DNA from 2 places in the Acinetobacter sp. GQ146 genome. Region 2 is predicted to be linked to the other one. Evidence: predicted binding sites of a transcription regulator. Region 2 holds the regulator's gene; the other holds the start of a gene.
What was found. Region 2 encodes PhoB, which activates phosphate uptake and scavenging genes when phosphate is short. Its sites were predicted from a motif close to TGTCATNAANCTGTCATAA; they were not measured.
Positions count from the first base shown of each region.

Region 1: the regulator PhoB is predicted to act here: its motif matches at 6,789-6,807, upstream of AC6CHI_RS05145 (inorganic phosphate transporter).

Region 1 covers NZ_JCAXDV010000002.1:395,338-407,050, reverse strand. The annotation lists gene AC6CHI_RS05170 (hypothetical protein) at 1-32, shown strand, start outside; gene AC6CHI_RS05165 (endonuclease domain-containing protein) at 33-341, shown strand; gene AC6CHI_RS05160 (hypothetical protein) at 454-1,338, opposite strand; gene AC6CHI_RS05155 (AAA family ATPase) at 1,331-2,614, opposite strand; gene metH (methionine synthase) at 2,727-6,413, opposite strand; gene AC6CHI_RS05145 (inorganic phosphate transporter) at 6,854-8,476, shown strand; gene pgaD (poly-beta-1,6-N-acetyl-D-glucosamine biosynthesis protein PgaD) at 8,849-9,274, opposite strand; gene pgaC (poly-beta-1,6-N-acetyl-D-glucosamine synthase) at 9,302-10,564, opposite strand; gene pgaB (poly-beta-1,6-N-acetyl-D-glucosamine N-deacetylase PgaB) at 10,577-11,713, opposite strand, start outside.
Region 2 covers NZ_JCAXDV010000003.1:47,677-59,389, forward strand. The annotation lists gene AC6CHI_RS06295 (sulfurtransferase) at 1-525, shown strand, start outside; gene asd (archaetidylserine decarboxylase) at 522-1,373, shown strand; gene phoR (phosphate regulon sensor histidine kinase PhoR) at 1,446-2,804, opposite strand; gene phoB (phosphate regulon transcriptional regulator PhoB) at 2,815-3,525, opposite strand; gene AC6CHI_RS06315 (TetR/AcrR family transcriptional regulator) at 3,746-4,432, opposite strand; gene AC6CHI_RS06320 (SDR family NAD(P)-dependent oxidoreductase) at 4,642-5,481, shown strand; gene AC6CHI_RS06325 (MATE family efflux transporter) at 5,533-6,906, opposite strand; gene AC6CHI_RS06330 (methionine aminotransferase) at 7,025-8,179, opposite strand; gene AC6CHI_RS06335 (DUF445 domain-containing protein) at 8,266-9,567, opposite strand; gene AC6CHI_RS06340 (CC0125/CC1285 family lipoprotein) at 9,577-10,155, opposite strand; gene AC6CHI_RS06345 (DUF924 family protein) at 10,208-10,747, opposite strand; gene gshA (glutamate--cysteine ligase) at 11,064-11,713, shown strand, end outside.

The DNA.
Region 1 (11,713 bases), on a different contig from region 2:
ATTTGCGGAGCAATATGACTGATGCAGAATAACTGCTTTGGCAAAGATTACGCTGTAAGCAAATTTTAGGATTACCGTTTTATCGGCAAAAGCCCATCCTAAACTTTATTGTGGATTTTTATTGTTCCGCAGCGAACCTTGTCATTGAGTGTGATGGAGCACAACATTACACCGAAGATGGTCGTTTGGCTGATCAAATTCGAGATCAGGCTTTAAGTGGGTTAGGGCTTGTGGTGCTGAGGTTTAGTAATCGGCAGATTTTGACTGAAACTGATGCTGTGGTGGAACAAATTTATTGGGTTGCTAAACAGAGATTGGAATCCCCCTCTTGCGAAACGTAGTTTCTCACCTTTTAGAAAGGGGGACTTTACGCGAATATATTAAAAAATATTAGATTCACTGTACTCCATTTTTTTAATGGAGGGAAAGGGGGGGGAGTAGAGTTGTATACGATTAAACTGAATTAATTTGTTTGGCAATCGTATAATAATAATCATCTTGATTTTTCTGGAGTGAGTTAAAGTAATTACTCATGGCATTTCTCTGAAAAATCTCTTTGGAAATATTTTTTATATCCGTTAGTTCTTTTAATATTTTAACTGTAAGATGATAGGCTATACTTTCAAAAACTTTTCCGTAACAGTCTTGATAAAAGTTGAATGATCTATTTATCTTAGTATATTTGAATGGGCGACAAACATTTGTGCTTTTCGCAATAGATTTAACTTTATTTATAAGAAATTTCATATCAATTTCACCATTTTTGATAAGTGCTTCGCCTGATACATCGGTTAAAAATTTAAAACCATGAGATCGAAAAATTATTTCTAATCTCAAAATTTTAGAACCTATCTTTTCTAGATTTTTAAAACTATTTTCAATATTGCTGGTAGCATTCATAGGTATATCATCAAAAATGTAATTGTTAATTATTCTGATAATATTTTCTTGAGTAAAAACATCATTCTCCCAGCTATAACCTTTTGTGTAAATTATATTTGGGTGGGTAATATATTTCTCAAAATAATGGTCTAAATCCTTATCTTTAAAAATGAGAGTGTTTTTAATCTGTCCATTAACGATACGTTGAGTAATTTCATCTCCACTTGTTTTAGAGCCTATAGCTTTAAAATGAATTTTTCTATGACAACCATGTATTTTTAGTACTGCTTTCCAAAAATCAATATCTATTGAAGTTGGGCTAAATTTACCATCTTCGATCTGAATAATGGTATAGCTTTTTTTCCCACCTTCTGTATATGCTGTTAGGTCGGCATTTTGAAAAGCATTTTGATTGGACTGACCGTATGTAGATCGATTGAAAGGAGTATTATTCACTTGATAACACCTCTGCATTGGTGATTATTTTCTCCATATTGATGATATTTTCACCAAAACAACTAACGATATCTGGTGAGTGAGTTGCAAAAATTATTTGTGCATTAGGATTTAGTTCCTTTAAATGCTGTACTAGATGCTCTTGCCAATTAATATGTAGTGATAATTCGGGTTCATCAGCGAAGTAGATAAATCTTTTATTTTGCTGTAAAAATGCTTCACCTAAGATAATTAATAATTGCTTTTCACCAGAAGAAAGCTGGCTTAATGAAAGTGGCTTCTGGGATTGTGTAATAATTTCTAATTCATTGCGTGCATTGATATAAAATTTTTTTCTTTGCATCATGGAGTTTAGAATATTTAGGAACTTATCTTTAGGCTCCTCTATTTTAGATTTTTGTATTAAATGGTCATTCCACTTTTCTACAATAAAATCAATTCTTTCAGTACTAAAAAGAACTGAGAAATCATTTAATTCTATGGGTTGATGATTCTCTGAATTTTTTAATTTCTGTTGAGCTTTATCTAAAGCTGAAAAGTGATTACTAATTTTTGATTTTAAATCTGAAGAATCAAGATTGAATTGTTTGTAAATATTTTCTAGGGCTTCTTTTTCTTTTTTTGAATCTAATTTTAAAAAAGAATCAATAACACTATGTTTGTTTTCTCTTTTAAATAATAAAGATAAGAATACTTGTTTCTGAAATTGATCTATTTGTTCAGTAATTTTTTGATTGTAAAATGAAAAAAGTCTTACTAATTCATTGGATAATTCATTTAATTTTAAATCAATACTTGAATCATATTTTTCTCTGATTTCACGATAGTCAGTTTTAGTTCGATGTACAGATAACCAACTAATATTGAATAAGTTAGATAGTTGACTTCTATGTTTGAAAATATTTTTTCGTCTAAAATCATTTCTAAAATGATTGGAATATCGGTGAAACTCATTCAACTCATCATTTAGAATGGATTGATAATTATCTTTAGAATTTTCTTTAAAGAAAAATGAAATTTGTTCATTGTTTTTTGTAATTTTAAGTGATGCAATTCGGTTTGTTTTTTCCGCTCTTAAAGAAATAATAATTTCATTAAATTCGGATAACATTAAGTTTTCAAAATCAGCTTCTAAACAAGATACAATTAAATTTACTAAGGTTGTTTTACCTGAACCATTTATTCCTATTAAAAAATTACTATGAGAGTTAAATTGTAATTCAATGTTTCTTGTTCCCCAAAAACCTTTAATCTGGGCACTTTTTAAATGGTACATTATTTCACCAGTTTGATGTTTGTTTTTAAGTTCCTGAATTTTATTATTATTAAGTAAAAGGTGCAATATTTTGATTTCTGCACCTATATAATAGGTGCAGAAATTTAATTAATTACGCAATCGAATCATCTAAATTTGGTGCTAACCAACGCTTCGCCACATCCAGTGACCAACCCTTACGCTTCGCATAATCCTCAAGCTGATCTTGAGAAATCTTGCCCACGTTAAAGTATTCGCTTTCAGGGTGAGAGTAATAGAAACCACTCACAGAAGAAGGTGGCATCATCGCGAAGTGTTCAGTCAACTTAGTCCCAATCTTCGCTTCAGAACCTAACCAGTCAAACAATGCCGCTTTTTCAGAATGTTCTGGGCAAGCAGGATAGCCTGGCGCAGGACGAATACCGACATACTTCTCTTTAATCAGTTCTTCATTACTCAGCGTTTCATCCGCTTTATAACCCCAGAACTCTTTACGAATACGCTCGTGTAAGTGTTCGGCAAAAGCTTCGGCAAAACGATCCGCTAAAGACTGAACCAAGATCGCTGAATAGTCATCACCTTTGGCTTTGTATTCATTCGCCAACTCTTCCGCACCGAAAATTGACACGGTAAAGCCGCCCAAATAATCTTGCTGAGTTGTCGTAGGTTTAATATAGTCCGCCAAAGACAAGTTTGGTTTGCCTGTCACTTTGTCCGACTGCTGACGTAAATGCTCGAAGGTATGCGTAACAGTCTGACCAGCTTCATCAAACACGCTAACCGTATCCGCACCTGTACGTTGTGCAGGGTATAAGCCAAACACCGCACGTGCATCAAAACGGTTGTTGTCGATAATGTCTTTCAACATCGCTTGCGCTTGATTGTATAAATCCGTTGCTGCTTCACCGACCACCTCATCTTCTAGAATTTTCGGGAATTTACCCGCCAAGCTCCAAGAGATAAAGAATGGTGTCCAGTCGAAATATTCAACCAGCGTTGCTAAAGGATAGTTAGTGATCACTTGTGTACCCAAAGCATTTGGCTTTGGTGGTACATAGTTGTCATCAATCTTAAAGCCATTCTCAACCGATTCTGTATAGCTGAGTTTCGCTGCTTTTGGCTGTTTGTTGGCTAAACGCTCACGAATTTTGGCATATTCAGCACGATGCTCGGCAATAAAGTTGCCACGCATTTCTTTCGAAAGCAGCGTGGTTGCCACACCGACTGCACGTGAAGCATCGGCCACATAAATCACCGCATCATTGGAATATTGCGGGTCAATTTTTACTGCAGTATGTGCTTTAGAGGTGGTTGCACCCCCAATTAGCAATGGAATGTTGAAGCCTTTACGTTGCATTTCTTTGGCTACAAACACCATTTCATCTAAAGATGGGGTAATTAAACCTGACAACCCGATGATGTCACATTTTTCATCAATCGCAGTTTGTAAAATTTTCTCGCACGGTACCATTACGCCAAGGTCAACAATGTCGTAACCATTACAGCCAAGGACGACGCCCACGATGTTTTTACCAATATCGTGTACGTCACCTTTTACGGTTGCCATCAACACTTTACCTTTAGACTGGCTACCGGTTTTTTCCGCTTCGATATACGGGTTAAGCCAAGCCACAGCCTGTTTCATCACACGCGCAGATTTCACCACTTGCGGTAGGAACATTTTGCCCGAACCGAACAAGTCACCCACCACGTTCATACCATCCATCAGTGCGCCTTCAATCACATCCAGTGGACGTTTAGCTTTTAAGCGTGCTTCTTCAGTATCTTGGTCAATATAAGTGGTGATGCCTTTAACGAGGGCATATTCCAGACGCTTTTCAACCGATTCATTCCGCCATTCCAGATTTTCCGCTTCTTTTGCTGCACCGCCTTGACCACGGTATTTTTCAGCGACTTCAAGCAGTTTCTCTGTCGCAAGTTGACCAGATTCACCTTGGTTCTGGTTTAAAACAACATCTTCAACCGCGTCTTTCAGCTCTTGTGGAATGTCATCATAAATCGCCATTTGACCAGCGTTCACAATCCCCATGGTCATGCCTTGTTTAATGGCATGGTAGAGGAATACCGAGTGAATCGCTTCACGTACAGGTTCATTGCCACGGAATGAGAACGAAACGTTCGATACACCGCCTGAAATCATGGCATGTGGCAAGTTTTGTTTAATCCAGCCTGTGGCTTCAATAAAGTCCACAGCATAGTTATTGTGTTCTTCAATCCCTGTTGCCACCGCAAACACGTTCGGGTCAAAAATAATGTCTTCAGCAGGGAAGCCAACTTCATTCACCAGAATGTCATAAGAACGTTTACAGATTTCACGCTTACGTGCAGCGGTATCCGCCTGACCGACTTCATCAAAGGCCATGACAATAATCGCAGCACCGTACTGACGGCATAAACGTGCCTTTTCGACAAACTCGTCATAACCTTCTTTTAAGGAAATCGAGTTCACCACAGGTTTACCTTGTACGCATTTCAAACCCGCTTCAATGATTTCCCATTTTGATGAGTCAATCATGATTGGCACACGGGAAATATCAGGCTCAGATGCCACCAGATTCAGGAAGTGCACCATCGCATTTTGCGAATCGAGCATGCCTTCATCCATATTGATGTCGATGATCTGTGCACCGGCTTCAACCTGTTGCTGTGCAACTTCTAAGGCTTCAGCAAAGTTTTCTTCACGGATTAAGCGCAGGAACTTTTTCGATCCGGTAACGTTGGTACGTTCGCCCACGTTAACGAAGAGTGAGTGGTCGTAAATGTTAAACGGCTCTAAACCACTTAAACGGCAGGCAGGTACGGTTTCAGGCACTTGGCGTGGCTTGATGTCTTTCACGGCATTGTAAATGGCACGAATATGATCTGGTGTGGTACCACAGCAACCACCGGTAATGTTAATCAAACCGCTTTCAGCAAACTCTTGGATGAATGCCGCAGTTTGTTCAGGTGTTTCGTCATATTCACCAAAGGCATTTGGCAAGCCTGCGTTGGGATGGGCGGAAACAAAGGTATCCGCCACATCAGCAATGGTTTTCACGTGGGGGCGCATGGCATCGGCACCCAGCGCACAGTTAAAACCAATCGAGAGCAAGTCGGCATGACGTACCGAGTTCCAGAACGCTTCCGCAGTTTGACCGGTTAAGGTACGACCTGAAGCATCGGTAATGGTGCCTGAAATCATGATGGGCAGTTCACGACCAAGTTGCTTGAACACTTCTTTCACGGCAAAGATTGCCGCTTTACAGTTCAAGGTATCAAATACCGTTTCAATCAGGATGATGTCTGCACCACCTTCAATCAACGCATGCGTCGCTTCAATGTAGTTTTCTTTCAATTCATCAAAAGTAATGTTACGGAACGCAGGGTCGTTTACATTCGGTGAAATCGAGCAGGTCCGTGAGGTTGGTCCCAATACACCCGCCACAAAACGAGGCTTTTCAGGCGTTGAGTATTTCTCACAAGCCGCTTTGGCCAAACGTGCTGCTTCACGGTTAATTTCAGGAACCAGATCTTCCATGTGGTAGTCAGACATGGAAACTCGTGTGCCGTTAAAGCTGTTGGTTTCAATAATGTCTGCACCGGCATCGAGGTAAGCTTCGTGAATGCCTTGAATAATTTGCGGCAGAGTAAGTACCAAGAGGTCATTGTTGCCTTTCAGATCGTGTGCCCAATCTGCAAAACGCTCACCACGATAATCTTCTTCTTCTAACTTGTGGCGCTGAATCATGGTGCCCATTGCACCATCAATAATCAATATACGCTCGGCGAGAAGTTCTCTAAGGGTGGTAAGCGTGGACATAAATAACCCCAATACACGACAATTCTTGAAATGGCGCATATTTTAGCAGAACTCAGGCTTATTTTGAGTTTAATTCAGCTTTTCGACTGGCGAGTTAGCAGGATTCATGCAAAAAAATGGCTTTATCAGCTGTTTTCATAGAAATGAAATATTACACAGGCAAGATGAATCCGTTTCGAATTCAAGGTGAAAGTACATCGATAGGCGATAAATTTTTTTACAATTCAGAATTTCATTTACTTTTTTGCATGAAATATTTTTTTGTTATAAGTATTTGAAAAAAACTGATTTACAACAAAAAATCATCACCAAGTTAGGGCAGAGTGATTTAAAACAGGTCAATTGTTAAAAATTTGGCTTTATATGGCACCTGTTTGTCATATAATTGTCATAATTTAATTTAACAATAAGGGGATTTTATTATCCTCTTAACCGTCTGCATGAATTCAAAAATTCCTCCCGTCCAAGATCGTATGCATTCTGCATCGAACAAATCGACGAATGTGCATGTTCCAACACCGAAATTTTTTATGCCGGTGTTTTTTACGGTCATTATTGCGACTCTGATTTATATCGGATTTCAGGTCTCTGCTGATTTGTCGCATGTGCCACCGTTAAGTTTGTATTCAGTTATTCTTTTAGCGACGGCATTACTGATTGCTTTAGGCTTTGAGTTTGTGAATGGTTTCCATGACACAGCCAATGCAGTTGCAACTGTTATTTATACCAACGCATTGTCTGCACCTGTTGCGGTCATGTGGGCTGGTTTTTGTAATTTCCTTGGGGTAATGGTTGCCAGCGGAGCAGTTGCTTACGGCATCATCGCTTTGCTGCCAGTCGAACTCATTATGAATGTGAGTTCAGGTGCAGGCTTCGCGATGGTCTTTGCCATGCTGATTGCGGCAATTCTATGGAATTTGGGCACTTGGTTCTTGGGTATTCCAGCATCGAGTTCGCACACTTTAATTGGTTCTATTTTGGGTGTAGGGGTAATGAATTACCTGTTGCATTCAGGTAGTGGCGCCAGCGGTGTCGATATGGACCAAGTCATGAAAGTGGGTAAAGCGCTGTTGTTTTCTCCATTAATCGGTTTTGCATTTGCTGCGATCGTATTTTTGTTGGTGAAGAAAATCTTCAAGCGTCAGCTAGAATTGTTCCAACCACCTGAAGGCAATAAGCCACCACCACCGATGATTCGTGCCATATTGATCTTTACCTGTACCGGTGTGAGTTTTGCACATGGTTCAAACGATGGTCAAAAAGGCATGGGCTTAATCATGTTGATCTTGATTGGTTTGGTGCCATTGGCTTATTCATTGAATAAAAACCTCGATCAAGCGCATATCCAGTCATTTGAGCAATTGTCATCTCAAGCGGCAGTAGCCATTTATCCTGCACACGCAGATATTCCAGATGAGCAAGCGCGTCAAACCATTACCACGTATATTCAAACCAAAGAAATGACGCCAGCTGTAGTACCAGCTTTGGCTAGTTTGACTGATCATTTGGGTGACCGTGTTGCACAATATGGCGACTTGAAAAACATCCCTGAAGATGCGGTATCTTCAATTCGTAATGACATGTATTTAAGCACGACGGCATTCAAACGCTTAGACAAAGCAGATCAGTTACCTGCAATGTCTGAGGCAGACAAAAAAGTTGTGAAAGAATACCGCAGCAATCTCGATGGTTTCTTACAATACATCCCGACATGGGTCAAAGTGGCAGTTGCCTTGGCGCTTGGTCTAGGAACCATGGTCGGCTGGAAGCGTATTGTAGTGACTGTAGGTGAGCGTATTGGTAAACATCACATGACTTATGGTCAAGGCATGTCGGCTGAACTTGTGGCGATGTCTACCATTGCAGCAGCAGATGGCTTTGGTATGCCAGTATCAACCACGCACGTATTAAATAGTGCGGTGGCTGGTACGATGGTGGCCAATAAGTCAGGTTTGAACTTGGCTACAGTGAAGACGATTCTTTCGGCATGGATTTTTACACTTCCTGCCACCATCTGTTTATCTGGTGGTTTATACTGGTTATTCCTCCAGTTCGTTGCTTAAGTTATTTTAAGCAACGAAATAAAAGCGCTGCATCTGTCAGCGCTTTTTTTGTGCCTGTGAAATTATCGAATGCTGGATTGGTTGCAAGAATGCTATGCAAAGTATTGTGGGATCTAGTGTGGTATAGACTTTCGTAGCCTAAATCAGACAATCAGTCCCGTGCAGCTGAGAAGTGTACAATGATTGCAGTACATAGCTGAATAAAGGATCTGGCTAGGAGCCAAGAATGAGATTTGATCTAGAGTATTGAACAGAATGTTGACTGAGCTATTTAAAGGGCTTTATGAGTCTCAAATGGCATATAGATAAAAAACCCCAAGCAGAACTTGAGGTTAATTATTTTTACTTAGATTAGGCTGTTTATTTATTTATTTATTCTAGATCGATAATTTGCCCATGGGCATTGTGATGTACTGTGGTGATTTTATGCTGCCGTGACTGTTCAATTTTCTGGTTATCCAGCGCAAAATAATCGGCATATTGCTGAGTTGCCATAGGCTGCGCATGTGATTCGGTTTTCACACTTGCAGACGGCATAAAGCGATTCCAGAGCAATAAACCCACACTACACAGCAGTAGCTCTAGCCCGCCATATTCAAGACTTAGACTCAGGGCATTCAGGAGATGATGGACTGCGGCACTCTTTTGCAATTGAATCAAAATCCACACCAGTAAAAAGGGACGCCACAGCATTAGCCAAGCCCCCCACATTAAAGCGGTGGTGGTATTCGACACATAGCGTTTATGCCATGGTAAATGCTGGCGTAAATCAATCACTAAATCATGTTGTGATTTCATTTGAAGTTACTCTAAATATGTAAAACGTTATAAACGAATACCACGATCAGGGCTGACCCAACGGGCACGTTTATCTTCGCCACGGAGTAGCACTTTTGGAAAAGCCATAATGGTGGCACTAAGGGTGATCAGCCAGAACACAAACGGATACCAAATCATCCAAAAGTAGTTTTTACCTAAGTTGGGTTCATAACGACTATCCATCCATTTGCTTAAAGCAAACTGAATCAGACAGGTGGCTCCCAGCAAGACACCACTGCCATAAGGCAGGAAAGGGGAGCTAATGCCATTCAGTGCTGTGATTGGGAAAATGAAATGGATGAACCATAAGATGGCGAGGACGAGCATCAAATAGGACCAGACCAAGGTCAGGCATAGCTCTAGCATCAAAGGCCATAAAAAATTCAATTGCGGCTTTAACAATACATCCAGATTTTTAATCAGCACCTGTGCACCGCCCATGGCCCAGCGTAACCGCTGTTTCCAAAGTCCCGATAGCGTTTCAGGCATTAAAATCCACACCAAGGCATTCGGCTCAAATTGAATGTCCCAGCCTGCACGTTGCAGTTTCCAAGTAATATCAATATCCTCGGTGAGCATATTGGGCGACCAGTACCCCACTTGATGCACTGCACTTTTACGAAATGCGGTAATCACGCCAGAAACGGTAAATAGCCGTCCAAAACTACGCTGCGCACGCTTAATCATCCCCACAATGGAAGAAAACTCACCGACTTGAATCCGTCCGAGCAGGGTGGAACGGGTGCGAATGCGGGGATTGCCTGTCACCGCTGCAATATTCGGGTTTTGAATAAAATGTCGCATCATCCATGTGGCCGCATGTGGATCAAGCAGGGCATCGCCATCAATCCCTAACAGAAATTCTGCTTCTGTCACGAGACTGCCCGCTTGTAGTGCCATGGCTTTACCTTGATTTTGCGCCAGATGCACCACACGTAAACGTTCATATTGTTGGGCAAGCCGATTCAGTACTTCAGCAGTATTGTCGGAGCTGCCATCATTAATCGCAATCACCTCAAAATTCGGATAGTCGATTTTTAAGGCATGGCTGATGGTCTCTTCAGCATTATCACCCTCATTAAAACAGGGGATAAGTACAGCAACCAAGGGGTATTGGTTTAAGGTTGCTGGCTGCTGATAGGCGGGTTGCTTGCGTTCTTTGGCATAGAAAATCAGTGCGCCCAACATCCAGAGATAAGACATAAACAGCGGATAATAAAATACAAAGTTGAGTGCATGACGCAAGCCTTGAGTAAAATACGGGTACATGCGTAACTCCTGTTAAGGCACTAATTGAGAAGATTTGGTCGCAAAAACATCATGCATCACGTTTGCATCAGGATGTCCTTGAATGGGGTCGTCCGGATAATAGGCAACATGCATGACCCCATGTGCATACAAATCTTGAATGGTTGAAGCTAGCTCTTGAGATGGGATTTTCTGATTGGTGCGCCAGTTGGTGGCTTGCAGTTCAAATACAGTTTTCTTGATGCCGTTCGGATAGCTTTTGACCCGTTGCAGAATGTCACGATAAAACTGATTTGCATCAGTGGCCTGTTCCATATAAGGCATGGCCATAATGGCGGTGAAATCATAACGTTGTAAGGACTGCTCTAAAGACTGTGAATACCAGTTTTCCGCATAAGGTTTGAGTGCCACTTGTGCATAGAGATTGCGTGCTGTGAGCAAGAAAGGCTCGTATTGACGAACTTGGCTGGCAAGCTGCATAGCAAAATCATCAATGCTTTTGGTTTTATACGCGGTCCATTTTTGTAATAGCGCATCGTCCGCACGAATTTGCGCTAAATTTGTCGGTAAGCCTTGTGCAGCATAAGCCTTTAAGGCACTTGGGCTAGCATCTTCATAATCGGACAAGGTGGTATCGTCATGGAATAAAATGCCGTTAAATGGTGTGGACTTGGCCAAATCTTGATAAATATCACTGATCGTATGGCGTGCTTGAGCGGAATAGGGAGATAAACGTAAATAGCCCATATTCAAATGATCTGTGCTGACTTGTTCAGTCACCACGACATCTTTACTCACAGGATTGTTTTTCAGTAAATCCCATGCCAATAAAGGCATCCAAGCGTAAATCCGGCTGACTTGGGTGCGGGTTTGAATCTGCCACGCTACGTGATTAAATAAATCAGCGCGCATAGGCACATGGCGATTCGGGAAATACACCATATCCGCAGAACCATCACCATCGGGGTCAGAGAAGGCTTGCAAATAGACGGTATTTACGCCCATGGTACGAATACGATCTAATAAAATCCCCAAATTACGTTCTTGCTGCTCGGGGTTTGGGTCGTAGATATAGTCCAAATCAATGTGCATGATTTTTTGTGCACGATTATTATCCCCCAAATTCATCTCACGATTTTTGATTTCTTGAGCAAGATCGGCAGTGGTCAT
Region 2 (11,713 bases):
TATCAAACCTCATTATTAAATGGCGGCATTCATGCATGGTTGGCAGCAGGCTTGCCAACAACTTCGGAGCAGGAGCAATTCGTCCCTGAGCAGCCTTTGGTTGAGCTGAATCTGGCTGCCCAAGATCAGGTCCGAATTGAATATGCAGAATTGCTTACCTTAGTCCAGCAACAGGCAATTCAGCTTTGGGATTGTCGTACTGAAGATGAATATACGGGTTTAAGATTGGCAGCTCGACGTGGCGGTCATATTCCAAATGCACGCCATTTTGAATGGAGTACTGCCCTTGACCGTGAAAATCATTTAAAATTGTATGCTTTAGAACGCACGCAACAACGCTTAGAACAACAAGGTTTCAATTTACAAGAACCTGTGGTGGTGTACTGTCAGTCACATCATCGTTCAGGTTTGGCTTATATTCTGGGTCGTGTATTGGGTTGGAAGATTCGAGCTTATGATGGTGCGTGGAGTGAATGGGGCAATCGCCTCGATAGTCCAATTGTTACTGGAGAGTTACCGTCTTGAGCCTCACCTCACGTTTAACAAAACAATTCTTTATTCAAGCACAACGTGTTGTGCCGCAACATCAATTATCCCGTGTGGTCGGTAAGCTTGCTGCCAGTGAACATCCGTTAATTAAAAATACGGTGATTTCTGCATTTAAAGCGCAATATGGCATTGATATGTCAATTGCAGAGCAGAAAAATGCGTTGAAATATAAGTCCTTCAATGAATTTTTTACGCGTGCCTTACAAGAAGGTGTCCGTGAAATTGATATGGATGCCAGCAGTATTGTCTCTCCAGCTGATGGTGCTATTTCCCAATTGGGTCATATCGAAGCTGGTGAAGTGTTCCAAGCCAAAGGGCAAAGTTTTTCGGTTGAAAAACTGATTGCCGATCCGCAGTTGGCTGAACCGTTTAAAGAAGGTGAATTTGCCACCGTGTATTTGTCACCACGAGACTATCACCGTGTGCATATGCCATTTGCAGGCACACTGACGGAAACGCTGTATGTTCCTGGTGAATTGTTCTCTGTAAATCAAACCACGGCTGAAAATATTCCCGGTTTGTTTGCGCGCAATGAACGTATGGTGTGCTTGTTTGACACCGAATTGGGGCGTATGGCTGTGGTGTTAGTCGGGGCGATGATTGTGGCTGGGATTGAAACGGTTGCGACTGGCAAGGTAAAACCGACAGGTCGTTTAGAGTTAAACCAACACAATTTGTTCCTCGAAAAAGGCGCGGAGTTAGGCCGTTTCTATTTGGGTTCAACCGCGATTGTGTTGTTTGAACAAAATAAAATGCAGTGGGATGCGCAGTTTAAAGCCAATTCAACGGTGGTGATGGGGCAGGCGCTCGGTCATACCGTGTAATAGACGGCTTGAGATGGCTATGCTGTATAGCCATCTCAATCATCAGATTCAAAATACTATAAAAATAATCAGTTAGCTCATGTGATACAGGCGTTCTTTCGAGAACACCACTTTAAAAGTTGAGCCTTGATTTTCTTTGGATTCAATTTCTAAATGCGCGTTATGTTGCATCAGCACGTGCTTCACAATCGCCAGTCCCAGCCCTGTTCCACCTGTTTGACGGCTACGTGCACTATCGACTCGATAGAAACGTTCGGTTAAGCGCGGGAGATGTTTCGGGTCAATGCCAATACCAGTATCTTGCACAGTGAAATAACCATGTTCGCCATCATCATGCCAGCCCATGGTAATGGTGCCGCCTTTGGGGGTGTATTTGATGGCATTGGTAATCAGATTGCTAAAGGCACTGGCCAATTCGGTATCTGAACCAATCAAGTCACAATGGCTGTCAATGTCGAGATTTAAGGTATGCCCATAATCAACATTGTAGGCCTGCGCATCATCAAATAATTGATTCATTAAACTTGGCATTTCAATGATTTGATTTTTGGCAATTTGTTTATTGTTTTCTAAGCGCGACAGCAGCAGTAAATCATTGACCAGAGCATTCATGCGTTTGGTTTGCGCCTGCATTTGCTCGAAAGCACGTTTCCAGCGCGGATTTAAATCTTCCTGATCGGTAAAGGTTTCAATATAGCCACTGAGTACCGTTAATGGCGTGCGTAATTCGTGTGAAATATTATCGACAAAGTCTTTACGCATTTGTTCCAGATTATGCATACGCGTCACGTCATAGGCGACCAGTAAGCGGCTTTCACCGCCGAAACGGGTCATTTTGATTTGCACATAATGATCTTCAAATACCGAGGACTTCATTTTTATGCCATCAGGGTTTTGATCGCTTTGCTTGAAGTATTCGATAAAACTTGGCTGGCGTAAAATGGTCATGATATTACGGCCCCGATCCATCGCCTGAATCCCGAGCAGCTTTTCAGCCGCAGGGTTCCACCATTCAATCTGATGCAGTTCATCAATCAGCACCACGGCTTCAGCCAGAGCCACCAGTGAAGACTGAGCGCGATCAATCAAACCGACCATTTCGGCTTGTACAATCCGCTCTTGGCGTTGGGCACGATAAACATTAAACAGCAAAGCGCCCCAAATTCCATTTAGATTGGGGGGAATATCATAGGGACGATTGGAAATCCATTCATTGACCAGATACAAGGAACGCAGTTGAAAGGCAAAAAAAATGGTGAAGGCAGCAAAAATGCAGATCCAGAAATACCCTATACCGAGTCCTATAAAGCCCGCAATCAGCAGCAGGAATGCCAGTAAGCGTAAGTCTTGCTTGGCAAAAATCCATAAACTGCTATAACGGAATTTTTGATGTTCACGAGCCAGTTCGGGGACAGGATAGGGTTCATACATAAATTTAAAATTAACCTAAGGCTACATCTGCACGGGTAGAGAAACGGTATCCGGTACCACGTACGGTTTGAACAAAACGGTCTGCGCCATAGGGCTCTAAGACTTTGCGTAAGCGACGAATATGCACGTCAATGGTACGGTCTTCAATATAAACATTGCCCCCCCAGACTTGATCAAGCAATTGCGCACGGGTATAGGCACGTTCAGGATGGGTCATGAAGAAGGCCAACAAACGATATTCCGTTGGACCCATTTCTAGAATGTTATTGCCAAAACTCACGCGTTGGCTGACTGGGTCAAGCAATAAACCATTGGCATCAATGGTTTTTTCGCCACTCAGAGCATTGGCGCGACGCAATACGGCTTTAATGCGCGATACCAATTCACGTGTCGAAAACGGTTTGGTCATGTAGTCATCTGCACCTGCATCGAGACCTTGGACTTTATGGTCTTCTTCTCCGCGCGCAGTGAGCATAATCACAGGAATTTCAGATAAATTTTCATCGCGTTTCAGGCGACGACAGAGATCGACACCGCTGACACCACCCGGCATCATCCAGTCGAGCAGAATTAACGCTGGGCGTTGATCGACAATCATTTGATGCGCCTGTTTTGCATCTTCTGCCTGTAAGCATTGAAAGCCTGCCATATCCAAAGAGGTATGAATCATCTCTCGAATGGGAAGTTCGTCATCGACGATTAGTATGTAGTCATCTTTCACAACGCAATATCCTATTGATGATAACGGTAGGCCGTTTTTTATTTATGACAGGCTTATTACAAAGATTAATTATGACAGTATCATTGCAGAATAGGGGAGAATGCCGATTTTCGCAAAGTTTTGTGACAATTTTTAGTCGAAAACATGAACAATTTTAGACAATCTCCTTCGCTGGATACAAATCAAATTTAAATTATCGTAAAAATTAAATTGCTGTAATTTAATTTTTTTTAGTCGAAAATGAAGATAACAGTGCAATAAACACCACGCGGCAAGAGGCCAGTACATCTTCTAAAGACTGTTTAAAGCCACTGATGACCCAGCGAATCGCAATTTGTGTGACATAGCCATTTAAGCCGGTTGAAACCCATGAAATTTCACGTTCTGAGTGTGGCAGGTTCGGCATCATCAACATGACAAAAGCATGAATCATGCGATCAAAGCGCAACATGGTTTCGTGCAGGGTGGCTTGATTATGTAGCTCTTGTACCAGCATGGCATCAATATAAATAATACGCGCCATGCGCGGATTATCTCTGAGCGTACTCAACAAGGCCGTGAGTCCCGCATCTACCATTTTTTCGTGATTGCCAGAGGCTTGCATAATCGCCTGCATCACGTTGTGCTGAAGTTCATCAATCAGTTTTACAAAAATGGTTTGGAATAACTGATCGCTTTTCTTAAACGATTCGTAAAAATAACGTTCAGTCAGTTTGGCTTCATTACAGATATCTTTCACGGTTACGGCAAAAAAACCATGGGTGCCATACACCTCAATACCAGCTTCAATTAATTTTTCACGACGTGCAAGTTTGCGCTCACTCAGAGACAGCCCTTTAAACTGACGTTCTTTATTTTTCAGTGGATTTTCGTTTTTTTCTGCATCGTTGGTATTGGAGTGAGTCATAGAGGCAAAACGTAGCAAAGACGGTGTATAGTTTAACAACAATTGCCACAAATACCTAAATTTAAGCAGGCTGAAAATTACAAACCACATTTATCTGATCATTATTGACAATGGCTATTGTCAAATTTATATTGATTCAGTCAAACGCATAGACCATCAAAAAACAGTGATGGCATTGTCAGCGTCTATGCAACCCATAAGGAAACAAAATGAAAAATTTTAACAATAAAGTGGCAGCCGTCACGGGTGCGGGTTCAGGAATTGGTCAACAACTGGCACTGCTGTTAGCGCAACAGGGGTGTCATCTTTCGCTTAGTGATATTAATGAGCAAGGTTTGGCAAAAACCGTGGAACTATTGAAAGACAGTCAGGTACGAGTGACCACTAAAAAACTGGATGTGGCCGATCGTGATGCTGTGCGGGCTTGGGCTGCAGAAACTGTGCAAGATCATGGTTCCGTCAATATGATTTTCAACAATGCTGGGGTGGCATTGGGCTCGACGGTTGAAGGCGCGAGTTATGATGAGTTGGAATGGATTGTCGGGATTAATTTTTGGGGGGTGGTGTACGGCACCAAAGAGTTCTTGCCTTTGATTAAGCAAACAGGTGAGGGGCATATTATTAATATTTCCAGCTTGTTTGGTTTAACGGCACAACCAACCCAATCGGCTTACAATGCCACTAAGTTTGCGGTACGTGGTTTTACCGAATCTTTACGCCAAGAACTGGATATTGAAAACTGTGGCGTAAGTGCACTTTGTGTCCATCCCGGTGGCATCCGAACCAATATTGCCAATGATGCGCGCATGAACGACAGCTTGCGCAGTCTGGGCATGAACCCTGAGAAATCAGCACGGGCCTTTAACAAACTATTGCGGATTCCACCTGAAGAAGCCGCACGTCAAATTCTAAACGCGGTGCAGAAAGACAAACGCCGCGTGTTGATTGGGAACGATGCCAAGTCCCTAGATCTGATTCAACGCCTTTTGCCTACGGGCTATCAAAAGGTGACCGCCATGGCGACTTCGCTCAGCAAACGGTTTAAATAAACATGCTACGTGCTGAGTCTGGATTCAGCACGTTTTTCTGCGGATGCGCGATTAAATTAAGGTTTCTACCGTTTTCTTTTTCCAGATTAACTGATAATACAGGCCTTGCATGATGCAGAGGCTGACAAATGCCAAAGCATAGCCATACCAGATGCCTTTTAAGCCAAACCATTGACTAAACAAATAGGCGCACGGCACTTCAATCAGTACGATAGCGGCAATGTTAATCAGCATTGGAACATTGACCGTGCCACTGGCACGCATAATCGAAGCAAAAATCGCACTGGCACCAAAAAATAAAATGGACCACAGTACAATAAACAGCAGTTGTTGCCCCAATGCCACGACTTCAGGGTCGATAATAAACAAGGCCATTAGATATTTTGAGAATAGATAGGCCAAGATCACCAAAATGCCGGTAATGATGATATTCATACGCAGGGCGGTACGGGTAACTTTGGTGAGTAAATCGGCTTTGCCCGCACCAATCGCTTGTGCCGCAAAAATCGAGGCAGCAATGGAAATGGAAAGTGCTGGAAACTGAATGTAGTTCAGTACCTGATTGACCGCACCATAGGCCGCAGTCGCCTCAGAGCCATAGCGATTCACCATTCCGACAATCACTAAGCCTGCGACAGAGGTCGTGACCATTTGAATGCCTGTTGGAATGCCTAAGCGCAGAATAATGCGGGTCAGTTCAGGTTGATATTTGATATGACGCAGTAATTCTCGGTCAGGACGAAGTGGGTGGTGTTTTTTATTGAGATAAACCACTAAAAACAGCAGCACTGCGGCATAGCCAATAATAGTGGCAATTGCAGGTCCGATGATGCCAAGTTTGGGGAAACCCCAATAACCCGCAATTAAAACAGGGGTAATCACCAGACCAATCAGACTGGTCATGCCCAGTGCGATCAGCGGGGTAATACTGTCGCCGACCCCACGTAAAATGGAGGTATAAATAATATAGACAAACAGGAGTGGGCTACCTGCCATCATCCATTGCACATAAGGCAAAGAGAGATGCATGATTTGAGGGTCGATTCCCAATAATAATAAAATCTGCTTGGCAAAGATCACACCCAACAAGGCAATGACACTGCCACCAATCAAGGTCATAAACAGGGTGGATCCGACCACACTGCGGACTTTTTCTAGATTTTGCGCTCCCCAAGCCTGTCCAATCAGTACGGTTGAACCTGCCGATAAGCCAATGATAAAAGCCAGTAAGCAAAACAGAATGGGGAAATAGACCGAAACCGCAGCAATTGCTTCGACCCCAAGCATTTGTCCGACAAATACCGTATTAATGGTTCCTGAAAGATTTTGCAGAATATTGGTCGCGATTAAGGGCAGCAGAAACCAAAGAAAAGCTTTCCAAAAGGTATTGGCATGGATTAATGGAGCATGAGGGTCGGCAGCCATATTGGTGATTGATCATCCATCATTTTTTTATTGTGTCCTTTGCAACATAACATAAGCCACAAGGAAAAAAAGCAGCAGATCTGTTGAATTTTCACTGTGGGGAAAGCCTGAAAAATGACTAGCAATGGTTCAGAATCTCGATGGCCTGTTCTAAGGTCTGCTCGGTTTTGGCAAAGCAGAAGCGAATTAAACGTAAATCCGTGGGTGTCTGCTGATAAAATACCGAAATGGGAATGGCAACAATGCCATGCTGTTCTGCCAGAAAATGGCACATTTCAATATCATTCAGATCGGGACGAATAGCACGGTAATCCAGATTTTGGAAATAGGTTCCCTGAGAAGGGATCAGTTGAAAACGCGAGCCTGCCAGTCCTGAGATAAATAAATCGCGCTTTTTCTGATAAAAATCAGCGAGCTGCTGAATGTGCTCAGGGTGTTGCCGCATATAGTTGGCCAAGGCGGTTTGTACTGGAGTCACGCCACAGAAACTGGCAAATTGATAGACCTGACGAAAAACCCGCATCAATTCAGGTGCTGCGACACAATACCCGGTTTTCCAGCCTGTCACATGAAAGGTTTTTCCAAAGGAACCCACCACTAGACTACGTCCGCGAAGTTCAGGAAAAGATAATGCCGAGTAATGTGGCTGTCCGTCATACACCAAGTGTTCATAGACCTCATCGGAAAGCACCACGATATTACGAGTCTGAATCAGTTGAATCAGCTGCTGCCAATCTTGTTGTGACCAGATCGCGCCAGTCGGATTGTGTGGGGTATTCACAATCACCATACGGGTCTTGTCGTTGATTGCTGCTGCAACCCGATTCCAGTCGACGTGGAAGTGTGGAGCAACCAGAGGAATATGCACGGCTTTCGCACCGACTAAAGCAATGCTAGGCGCATAACTGTCATAGCTCGGATCGAACACGATCACTTCATCGCCCGCATGAACCAGAGCTTGAATTGCACTAAATATTGCGATGGTGGCGCCAGGGGTAATGGTAATTTCAGTGATGGGATCGAGTTGCAGTTGATCGCGCTGTAGAAATTGCTGTGCCACTTGCTCACGTAAGGCCAGTAAGCCATCGCCAGGTGCATACTGGTTGGAACCATATAGAGTGGCATGGCTTAAAGCTTCGACTAACGCTTGTGGCGGGGCAAAGTCGGGAAAGCCTTGTGAAAGATTCAGGGCATTTAAACGCTGCGCCATAGCGGTCATTTGGCTAAAAATCGTGACCCCTTGTGCCGGAAGTTTAGAATGAATTTTGAGCATGACCGTAGACCTGTCGCAGAATAAACAGTTTTAATTTAACATGTTGCAACCGCAGTACAAGTAGCATTTCTAGCCAGTATCACCGACTAGAGTAGATAGTCCACCGCAGCGCGAATAATTCCCAGAGCCAGTCCAATAAATGCCCCGACCACAACGCCATTGACACGAATCATGTGCAGATCGCCACCGACCTCATTTTCAATTTTGCCAATCATTTCACGCGAGTCCCATTCATGGATGCGTTCGCTGATAAAGCGGATCACTTTTTCGCTGTATTGATCGCTTAAATTTACCGCCAGACCATTCATCCGATTATTCAATAACTGGCGTACCGCTTGATTGGTCATGATATTTTCACCGACCTGCTGAATCGCCACGCGCAGGTTGGCAGCAATTCCTGAATCGGATTGCATTAAATCGGCTTTAATCGCATCACATAAAATCACCACTGCACCACGAATAAAATTCAGTACTTGCGGGCTGTCCAACAAGGCATTTTTTCCCTGATTGAGCCGTTGACTGGCAAGACTGTGGCGATCGGTGAGCTGCTGCATCAGCTCTTGTGCCGTGGTCTCGATTTGCTGCCGCCAAGGATGCTCGGGATTGGCCAGCATCGATTCCACCCGTTCAATCAGTGAATCTATGGTGCGCTGTTGCACATCAATCCCAATCCAACTGGCGCCTTTGGCCAGTTTAGACACCCCGAGTTCTTTAAATAATTTTTGTGTCAGTTCCCGGGTTTCATCGGGGTGGTTCATCATCCAGTCATGAATAAGATCCAGTCCACGTTGTAGCACATCCTGATGGAAATCATTTTCAATCACGGCACGCAGCATTTCACTGGCCAGCATATTGATGTCGGTATTGCGCACCCATTGCACACTGTTGTTTTGTATAAATCGGCCAATCTGTTCTTGCCCGACAAAGTCAAAAATCTTCGGTACGGTTTGCTGAATCACTTGCGTGACTTGGGTGTTGTTGTGTGGATTGGCTAACCATTGCCCCACGGCCAAACTCAGGTCGATATTTTTTAGGCTGCGTTCCACCACCTGTGGCGACAGGAAATTTTCCTGTACGAAGCGGCCCATGGATTCGGCAATCCGGGCTTTATTGCGTGGAATAATTTCGGTGTGATCCCGCAAAAAACTCGGAATCGGAATTTTGCCAAAAGGATTACGAAATAGTACGGTAATCGCATACCAATCTGCCAAACCGCCAACCACACCCGCTTCGGCAGAAAGCATGAAGATGTGAATTAACCAGACATATTCAGGCCAGAGTTTGGCGCAGACCATGAGCATGAGCCAAGTGAATACTGCCAGCAACAACGCAATATTAGCGAAGCGTTTACTGCGTTTTAGGCTCTCTGAACTGGTGGCAACATGCATAGTTGATTCCTAAGATGATGAAGAGGCAGGTGGGGTCGGTTGCGGTTGAATCACGTCTCCGTTCGGACTAACGCCATATTTTTGTCCGAGTGATTGTAAAATTAGGCTGGCATCAAAGGCATCACTCGGGGCTTTCTGATTGTCTTTATAACATTCAATGGTATAGGACACTTGCACCGGGTCAAGATTCACCACTTGCGGGGTATCGTAGAACGGGTCAGGCCAATAACCTGGGTAGCGGCGATAATAACCACGAGGATAATACCCATAAGGGTAAAATGAAGGGGAATGATAGACCACAGCCTGACGCGGTGGTTTCTGAGTCACATTACTTGGGTCATCCAGCACTTTAAAATAACGGAAGCCATTTTTAAGGGTGGTTTGTGCAGCTTTGACCAGTGTAATTTCCTCGGCCATGCCGTAGTTCATATTCGGATCTGCTTCAAAACTAATACGGTAGGTTTGAGCATTCATCGGGTAGGTGTTAAACCGTCCCAGCTGATCAAACGTGCGCGGTTTAGAAGGGGTAGAAGCGCAACCCACCAGCGCAAGGCTTAACAGGGTGGCGGCCAGAAACTTGGTTTTCATGGTTATTCTCCGCTGATTGCTCATGGACGGGAGAGTAAAGAGCAATCCTTCATTAAAAATGGCTATTCGGTTGAGCCAAGAATGCTAATTCTTCAACCGTGGAAGTCCGCCCTAAAACTTGATTGCGATGTGGATAACGACCAAATTGGTCAATAATGGCTTTGTGTTTTCGTTCAAATTCTAAGGCAATCGGATGAGCGAATTGTTCAAATAATCTTAACCCAAATTCATGCACCCGTTTAGACTCACTATGCATAAACGGCATGTATAAAAAATAGCGCTGTTCTGGATTCAGTTGCAAATGATGTTGCCCCAAGATTGCTTCTTGAGCCAGTCCAAGAGCCAGTGCATCTTGAGCAAAAGCAGTGGCTTGATCACGGAATATATTACGGGAGAATTGATCCAGAATAATGACTTCTGCAAGACGGCCTTCAGGCTGTTGTCGCCATGTCCAAAGTTCCCCCAAGGCTGCTTGTTGATGTATCTGAGCAAACTTTTCTGTTAGAGTTTGATCAAATTCGCTGCTTTGGGCAAACCAGTGGGGTTGGGTTTCGGGCGCATACCAAAAGTCCAAAATATCCTGATAATTCATTTTTATTACAGATCCTTAGCACTTATTCTTTCATAAAATCATATTTTTTCGGTGTCTTATAGAGTAACTTTGTGATAAAAAATTGCCGCTATAGGGTGTCTTTTTCAGATTTTTTTACATTCACCTGTTGAAGCAGAGCAATCTAACCCTTATTAATGCTAGTTATCTGATTTACTGAATCTTTTCAATAGACACCATAAATGTGGTCAATCTGCTGGAAAAATAGACAGCATGTCATGTGGTGGCATCAAATCACAGTATACTGATATAAACTGATGATTTTATTTTAGTAGTTCTTCCAATAAGCGAGATGATAATGAGTCAACCCGAATCGACCTCTCAAGCTGTGTTTCCGACTTGGGTGGATTCTTCGCTATTACAAGGGATGTTACGTGGTATAGAACGTGAAAGTTTGCGTATGCAAAGCAATGGTTTTCTATCGCAAGCAGATCATCCCAAAGCCTTGGGATCGGCATTGACCCATCCGCATATTACCACCGATTATTCTGAAGCTTTGATGGAGTTTATTACTCCACCACAAGACACGATTGCCAAAGCTTTGTCTTATTTAAAAGATATTCATGCCGTGGTTCATCAGCATTTAGAGCATGAAGAAAAACTTTGGCCCTTGTCCATGCCGTGTATGTTGGACAATGAAGAAGACAATATTCGTTTGGCTCAATATGGCAGTTCCAATATTGGCCGCTTCAAGACCTTGTATCGTCATGGTTTAGGCGTACGCTATGGTCGCCGTATGCAGACCATTTCTGGGGTACATTATAATTTATCCTTCCCAGACCACTTATTTGCAGCACTACAACAACAAGAAAGTGATGCAGATTTACGTCAACTCTCGGCGCAAGATTATCGCAGCCATCGTTATTTTGCGCTGATTCGTAATTTTATTCGTTTAACACCACTGGTGATGTTTTTACTTGGGGCCAGTCCTTCGGTATGTAAGTGTTT